One region of the Bacillus sp. EB106-06-01-XG163 genome, then DNA from elsewhere that is predicted to be linked to it. Evidence: predicted binding sites of a transcription regulator. Region 1 holds the regulator's gene; the other holds the start of a gene.
What was found. The regulator NrdR, encoded in region 1, represses ribonucleotide reductase genes. The targets are predictions, from matches to a motif close to AACACNATATATNGTGTT.

Region 1 (4,153 bases):
AAATATAAGAAAAAAGCAGGCAGCCTGAGACGCTGATCCTGCTTTTTTTATGGAAGAAAGATCATTTTATATGCAAAAAAACCGATTGAACAACATATTGATCGGTATAAGGGTGGATTTTTATCAAGTTGTACTGGCGGATTTCTTTTAATGTGTTATACTATATATAAATAAAGGTAAATTAGAGTGGCATATTAAAAAGGGGTGACCTGAGCATGAAGGTAAAAGTAGCAATCAACGGGTTTGGAAGAATCGGAAGAATGGTGTTCAGAAAAGCAATGGAAGATGATCAAATTCAAATAACAGCCATTAATGCAAGCTATCCCCCGGAAACGCTTGCTCATTTGATAAAGTATGACACAATTCACGGCAAATACGATCAAGAAGTTGAGACCTCCGACGACAGCCTGATCGTCAACGGAAAACATATTATGCTGTTCAATCGCCGGGACCCGAGAGAGCTTCCGTGGAAAGAATGCGGAATAGACATCGTCGTAGAGGCAACGGGGAAATTTAACTCAAAAGAAAAAGCGATGAGCCATATTGAAGCAGGGGCGAAAAAAGTCATTTTAACGGCTCCGGGCAAAAATGAAGACGTTACCATTGTCATGGGAGTAAATGAAGAGCAGTTCAATCCCGATGAACATGTCATTATTTCAAATGCATCCTGCACGACAAACTGTCTTGCGCCGGTCGTCAAAGTGCTTGATCAGGAATTCGGGATTGAAAGCGGCCTGATGACGACTGTTCACGCTTACACGAATGATCAAAAAAATATCGACAATCCGCATAAAGATCTGCGGAGGGCGAGAGCGTGCGGAGAATCCATCATTCCGACTTCTACTGGCGCCGCCAAAGCGCTGTCGCTCGTGCTGCCTCATTTGAAAGGAAAACTTCACGGTCTCGCTTTGCGTGTTCCCGTTCCGAATGTGTCATTAGTGGACCTTGTCTGCGATCTGAAAACAGATGTGTCGGCCGAGCAAGTGAACGCCGCTTTCCAAAGAGCCGCAAAAACGTCGATGTACGGAATTCTTGATTATTCGGATGAGCCGCTCGTTTCTTCGGATTATAATACGAATTCACACTCTGCGATCATCGACGGTCTGACAACGATGGTGATGGAAGACCGAAAAGTAAAGGTGCTCGCCTGGTATGACAATGAATGGGGATATTCCTGCCGGGTCGTTGATCTTATCCGTCACGTCGCCGCGCGAATGAAACACCCGTCAGCTGTGTAGACTAAAGATCATGGACATTTGTTAGAAAAAAACCCTTAACGGCATATTCGCAAAAAACACACCTTGCAAAATAAACTTAAACACAGTATACTATCTTTCGTGAACTTCTTGCTCGTGACTGCTTCGGAATTACTTAAAGGGTTAGGACCTCTCCGGACTAACTTTCCCCCGTGGTAAATGGCCGGGTCAGTTCTCGGAAATTCACTTTTTTAATTCTTGTTAAGGGGGGTCCATGATTATGGAAACAATGGGGCGTCACGTCATCTCCGAGCTGTGGGGATGCGATTTTGATAAGCTCAATGACATGGATTTTATTGAAAAAACGTTTGTAAATGCTGCTTTGAAATCAGGAGCTGAAGTGCGCGAGGTCGCATTTCACAAATTTGCACCGCAAGGCGTAAGCGGAGTCGTTATTATCTCTGAGTCACATTTAACGATTCACAGTTTTCCTGAACACGGATATGCAAGCATTGATGTTTATACTTGTGGAGACCTGGATCCTAATGTGGCTGCGGATTACATTGCGGACGCATTACATGCAGATACAAGAGAAAACATTGAAATACCGCGAGGAATGGGGCCTGTACAGATTAAACAGGCACAAGCGAAAGTACTGTAATTTTCAAAACGCAAACACAAGGGAGCTAAGCTGAAAAAGCCATTACGCGCTTTGAAGCTGATGCTCCTTTTCTAATGTAAAAAAACAGCATTGCTTTTTCTTTAAGCATTTTTTTTGTAAAATAGAAAAGATAAGGCCGGTCTATCGGCTCTCCCAACAAATAGGCTCATCCTAGAAACGTTGGCGGGCATTTACCGGAAGCTTGCGAACCGCATTACAGCAACGAAACAGATGGGAGCTGATCCAATTTGAAATGTCCTTCATGCCAGCACAACGGTTCCCGCGTACTTGATTCACGGCCTGCGGACGAAGGGAAATCAATCCGCAGAAGGCGGGAATGCGAAGCCTGCCATTACCGCTTCACTACATTTGAGAAGTTTGAAGAGATGCCTCTGATCGTCGTGAAAAAAGAAGGCGTCCGGGAAGAATTCAGCCGTGAAAAAATGCTGCGCGGGTTAATTAAAGCTTGTGAAAAAAGGCCCGTTCCTTTAAAAACATTGGAAGACATGTGCTTTGACATTGAAAAAGAGCTGAGAAACCAAGGTGTATCTGAAGTCAAAAGCGAACTTGTCGGAGAAATGGTAATGGACCGTCTGGCGAAAATCGATGAGGTGTCTTATGTCCGCTTTGCCTCCGTCTACCGGCAGTTTAAGGATATAAACGTGTTTATCGATGAATTGAAAGATTTAATAAAGAAAGAACGCTGAGAGAGCTAAGAGATTGTGTCTGGCTCTTTTCTCATGAGCAAAATTGGCATTTGATAGATCGCAGAAACGGTGTAAAATGAGAGTAGAAACATATCGGAAGGTTTGAGAATCATGGCTGACTATTGGAATGACGTATTGCCTGTAGATCCTTATACGGTCAAAAGCCGTTCGCTTCTTCAGGATGTCGACAGACAGGTTTTGACACATCTGTACCAGCCGCTGATCGGTTCTTTTGCATTCTCCCTTTATATGACCTTATGGGGGGAGCTTGAGCAGAACCGCTTGTGGGGAGCGGAATCCACGCACAGGCAGCTGATGGGCATGATGCAGTCAAATTTAAAAAAGATTCATCATGAACAGGGAAAGCTTGAAGGAATCGGGCTGCTGAAAGTGTATATCCGGGAGTCCGAGCAGAAAGAGCGGATGTTTATTTATGAGCTGCTGCCCCCGCTCAGACCGAATGATTTTTTTGAAGACGGCATGCTGAATGTCTTTCTTTATAACAGAGTCGGTAAAACGAAATACCAGCAGCTGAGACAATTTTACACGCACCCTTCCGTCGGCGCGGGCGCAAGGGAAATTACCCGTCCGTTTAATCACGCTTTTGCCTCTTTTCAGCCGAGTGAATGGAAAATGACGCCTGATATGGAAGAGGCGATGAAGCTCCCCGAGGACTATGAGACGGCGTCTGTCGGACAAGCGCCTTCCTATACGGTGACGGAGGAAGTATTTGATTTTGAGCTTTTCATGGCGGGACTGTCAGAAACGATGATACCGCGTAAATCAATCACGCAGGACGTGCGGGAGAGCATTAAAAAGCTTTCATATTTATACGGAATAGATCCTATCTCCATGCAGCACGTCGTCATGACCGCAATTAATGAACAGGATACGATAACGGCCGAAGCGCTGAGGAAAGCGGCCAGCGACTGGTACCAAATTGAAAGAAGCGGTAAGCTTCCGGAACTGATTGATAAAACACAGCCTGTCACCTTGAGAGAAAACCGGACGGAAAAGGACGATTCATTGAACGGCGAACTCATCGCACAGCTTGAGACCATATCACCGAGAAAGCTTCTTCAGGACATTGCGGACGGGACCGAGCCGTCAAAAGCCGACTTGCAGATTATCGCCGATATTATGTTCGAACAAAAGCTTGAGCCCGGCGTCACCAATGTGCTGATTTATTATGTCATGCTGAAAACAGATATGAAGCTGTCCAAAAACTATATCCAAAAAATCGCCGCCCACTGGGCCAGAAAGAAAGTCAAAACGGTACGGGAAGCAATGAAGCTCGCAATAGAAGAGCACAGGCAATATCTTGATTGGGCGGACGGCAAAACAAACGGCGCGGCGCGCGGCAAAAAAACCGTCCGGGAAGAAAAGCGCCCTGATTGGATGAAAGAAGAAGAAACCGGGAAGAAACAAGAACAGCCGGCTCTTTCCGCGCAGGATCTTGAAGAACAGAAGAAAAAAATGATGGAAGAAATGAAAAAACTGAAAAAATACTCTGCCTATTGAGACAGAGAAGCGGGGTGATATTGAATGGAACCGATCAGCCGATCCTTAGAAGGCGTGACGAAAAGACC
Region 2 (4,153 bases), on a different contig from region 1:
TGCCAAGCTTGCGGCAGCCGACCCGGAAGCGGCGGCAGCCATTCATCAAAACAACACGCGAAGAGTCATCCGCGCGCTCGAAATTCTGCATGTATCGGGAAAAACAATGTCAGAGCATCTCAAAAACCAAAAACGGGATCTGCTTTACAATGCGGTTCTTATCGGTCTTACAATGGACAGAGAAGTGCTGTACGGCCGGATTAACGAGCGCGTTGACCTGATGCTGGAAACCGGCCTTCTTGACGAAGTAAAGCGGCTGTATGATATGAATATCCGGGACAGCCAATCGATTCAGGCGATCGGCTATAAAGAGCTGTATGAATATCTTGATGGAAAAGTGCCGCTCCCTCAGGCTGTGGAGCAATTAAAACAAAATTCAAGGCGATATGCGAAACGCCAGCTGACCTGGTTTCGCAATAAAATGCCCGTTTCATGGACAGATATGACGCCGCCTGTTGATATTGAGCAGAAAAAAAAGGAAATTTTCGAGTGCATAGCAGGAAAACTGGAAATTTAATCGAAACAGTATTGTATTGAGAACCAAGGAGGACGAAACATGAAACCGATTAATATTCAAGATCAGTTTTTGAATCAAATCCGAAAAGACAATACGTTCGTCACGGTGTTTTTACTCAACGGCTTCCAGCTTCGCGGCCAGGTAAAAGGCTTTGACAACTTTACCGTTTTGCTCGAAACGGAGGGGAAGCAGCAACTTATTTATAAACATGCCATCTCCACGTTCGCCCCGCAAAAAAACGTCCAGCTTGAGCTTGAATAGACTTTTTGAAAAAGACCATGAACAATGGTCTTTTTCTATGCGCATCTGTATATTGCAGGCTGTATATCGGAAACATAAAAGGGGGTTCGGAAAATCGTGTTCGAAAGTGAAAATGAACTGAGAAGAATCAGGATTACGCTCGTTTGGATCGCTGTTTTTTTGCTGTTTGGAGCTTGCAGCAATCATGAGACGGTGGTGACGGATGATGACGGCGGCTCATCGGATGCCGAACCGCAGACAGAAGGCATGGTGCAGCTGGAACATAATCGTTTCGGCATCGTTGAGGACGGTTACTTAAAAATATACCGCTATGATGAAAAAACGAATAAAATCGAACTGAAAAAAGAAACGGCGCTGGATGAGCTTGAATAAATTTCACAAGCGTTCGAATTTACAAAGCAGGCCGCACAAGCTACACTAAGTACTGACATTGATCATGCAGAGGGTGAGACGATTGAAACACAAGGTGATAATCAACCATTGGGAAGAAACTTGTGAAGATGATTCCTGCTATGAATATGGAACCAGCATCATCGTTGACGGTAAAGAACTGATCAGAGAGGCTTCCATCAAAAGCGCTCTGAAAGCCGTACTGAAAGAAATCGGTGCTGATGTGGAGATTGAAGAAACCGTTGAAAGCGAAAAAAAATGTGATTCTTACAAAAAATAAGAATAAAAGTCTAGACTACTAAGCAGTTTTTTTTCATGTTATGATAGACATCGGCTTACACATGACACCTTGAGTAGGATGAGAGATGATTCTCGTTCTGCTCTCTTTTTTGGGCGTTAATCGGGCCAGAGCCAAAGTCGGCTCTTTCAAAAATATGAATTTTTTATAAATTGATCTCAATATGTTGTGTTTTTCTGAGAGGTTAGTATACTATATATAGTGTTAAGAGATTCATTATTTTTGATAGGTCGTGATATGGATGGTTCAAATCATATTTGATTCAAAGACAGGGAATGTTCAGCGTTTTGTGAATAAAACAGACTTTCAGCTGATCCGCAAGGTGGACGAAACGGACCACGTGGACACTCCGTTTGTTTTGGTCACCTACACGACAAACTTCGGCCAGGTACCGGCGTCAACACAATCATTTCTCGAAAAATACGCCCATCTCTTATTAGGAGTCGCTGCGAGCGGCAACAAAGTATGGGGCGATAACTTTGCAAAAAGCGCCGATACCATTTCAAGACAATATCAGGTGCCGATCTTGCACAAATTTGAACTCAGCGGCACATCTAAAGACGTTGAATTGTTTACTCAGGAGGTAGAAAGAGTTGTCACAAAATCAAGTGCCAAAATGGATCCAGTTAAATAACGAAATCATGATCCAACAAGATGGAAAATTTCAGTTTGATAAAGATAAAGAGGCTGTACATAGCTATTTTGTTGACTATATCAATCAAAACACAGTTTACTTTCACGATTTAAAAGAGAAGCTGGATTATTTGATTGAAAACCAATACTACGAAGAGGAATTCTTAAGCCTTTACTCTTTTGAAGACATTAAAGAAGTGTTTAAGACAGCTTACGCAAAGAAGTTTCGTTTTCCTTCCTTCATGAGTGCGTTTAAATTTTATAATGACTATGCTTTGAAAACGAATGACAAGAAAAGAATCCTCGAGCGCTATGAGGACCGAATCTCAATCGTCGCGCTGTTCTTCGCAAACGGCGACACTGAGAAAGCAAAAGAATATGTAAACCTGATGATCAACCAGGAATATCAGCCGAGTACACCGACATTTTTGAATGCCGGCAGAAAACGCCGCGGAGAACTGGTGAGCTGCTTCTTGCTCGAAGTCAATGATTCCTTAAACGATATTTCACGGGCGATCGATATTTCCATGCAGCTGTCTAAATTGGGCGGCGGGGTTTCTCTTAATCTGTCCAAGCTTCGCGCGAAAGGTGAAGCGATTAAAGATGTTGAAAACGCCACAAAAGGTGTTGTAGGCGTCATGAAGCTTCTTGATAATGCGTTCCGTTACGCTGACCAAATGGGCCAAAGACAAGGCTCAGGCGCGGCGTATTTAAATATTTTCCACCGCGATATCAATGATTTTCTTGATACGAAAAAGATTTCTGCGGATGAAGATGTGCGCGTCAAAACGCTTTCTATCGGTGTCGTCATTCCGGATAAGTTCGTTGAGCTTGCGCGTGAGGATAAAGCGGCTTATGTATTCTATCCGCATACGATTTATAAAGAATACGGCCAGCATATGGACGAAATGGACATGACGGCGATGTATGAGGAGCTTGTCGACAACCCGCGTGTCAAAAAAGAAAAAGTGAATGCGCGCAAATTGCTTGAAAAGCTTGCCGTTCTCCGTTCTGAGTCAGGTTATCCGTACATTATGTTCCAGGACAACGTAAACAAAGAGCACGCGAATAACCACGTATCAAAAGTGAAATTCTCGAACCTTTGCTCTGAGGTGCTTCAAGCGTCACAAGTTTCGGCTTACACAGATTATGATGAAGAAGACGAAATCGGCTTGGACATTTCCTGCAACCTTGGTTCATTAAATATTTTGAATGTCATGAAACATAAATCGATTGAGCGCACGGTGAAACTCGCGACGGATTCCCTGACTCATGTATCTGAGACGACGGATATCCGCAACGCGCCGGCAGTCAGACGCGCGAACAAAGCGATGAAGTCGATCGGTTTAGGCGCCATGAACCTCCACGGCTACCTTGCCCAAAACGGCATCGCTTATGAAAGCCCGGAAGCAAGAGATTTCGCGAATACGTTCTTTATGATGGTGAACTTTTATTCCATCCAGCGTTCAGCTGAGCTTGCGAAAGAAAAAGGCGAAACGTTTGAGCATTATGAAGGCTCCACTTATGCAACGGGAGAATATTTCAATAAATACATCGAAAAAGAGTTCTCACCGGCATACGAAAAAATCGCTGCGCTCTTTGAAGGCATGCACATTCCGACAATCGAAGACTGGAAAGAGCTGAAGGCGTTTGTCGCTGAACACGGCATGTATCACAGCTACAGACTGTGCATCGCGCCGACAGGCTCCATTTCCTACGTCCAATCCAGCACGGCGTCCGTTATGCCGATCATGGAACGGATCGAAGAAAGAACATACGGAAATTCAAAAACGTATTACCCGATGCCGGGATTAGCGTCTAATAACTGGTTCTTCTACAAAGAAGCTTATGATATGGACATGTTCAAAGTGGTGGATATGATCGCGACAATCCAGCAGCATATCGATCAGGGAATCAGCTTTACCCTGTTTTTGAAAGATACGATGACAACTCGTGATCTGAACCGTATTGATCTGTATGCCCACCATAGAGGCATCAAAACCATTTACTATGCAAGAACGAAAGATACCGGGCAAGACAGCTGCCTTTCTTGT

Region 2: the regulator NrdR is predicted to act here: its motif matches at 1,655-1,672, upstream of nrdI (class Ib ribonucleoside-diphosphate reductase assembly flavoprotein NrdI).

Annotation. Positions count from the first base shown of each region.
Region 1 covers NZ_JBYTDS010000003.1:124,855-129,007, forward strand. The annotation lists gene AC3WTF_RS04615 (winged helix-turn-helix transcriptional regulator) at 1-8, shown strand, start outside; gene AC3WTF_RS04620 (glyceraldehyde-3-phosphate dehydrogenase) at 216-1,238, shown strand; gene speD (adenosylmethionine decarboxylase) at 1,477-1,857, shown strand; gene nrdR (transcriptional regulator NrdR) at 2,106-2,564, shown strand; gene dnaB (replicative helicase loading/DNA remodeling protein DnaB) at 2,676-4,085, shown strand; gene dnaI (primosomal protein DnaI) at 4,110-4,153, shown strand, end outside.
Region 2 covers NZ_JBYTDS010000001.1:147,158-151,310, reverse strand. The annotation lists gene miaA (tRNA (adenosine(37)-N6)-dimethylallyltransferase MiaA) at 1-517, shown strand, start outside; gene hfq (RNA chaperone Hfq) at 557-778, shown strand; gene AC3WTF_RS00610 (YmzC family protein) at 875-1,150, shown strand; gene AC3WTF_RS00605 (hypothetical protein) at 1,233-1,448, shown strand; gene nrdI (class Ib ribonucleoside-diphosphate reductase assembly flavoprotein NrdI) at 1,708-2,100, shown strand; gene nrdE (class 1b ribonucleoside-diphosphate reductase subunit alpha) at 2,060-4,153, shown strand, end outside.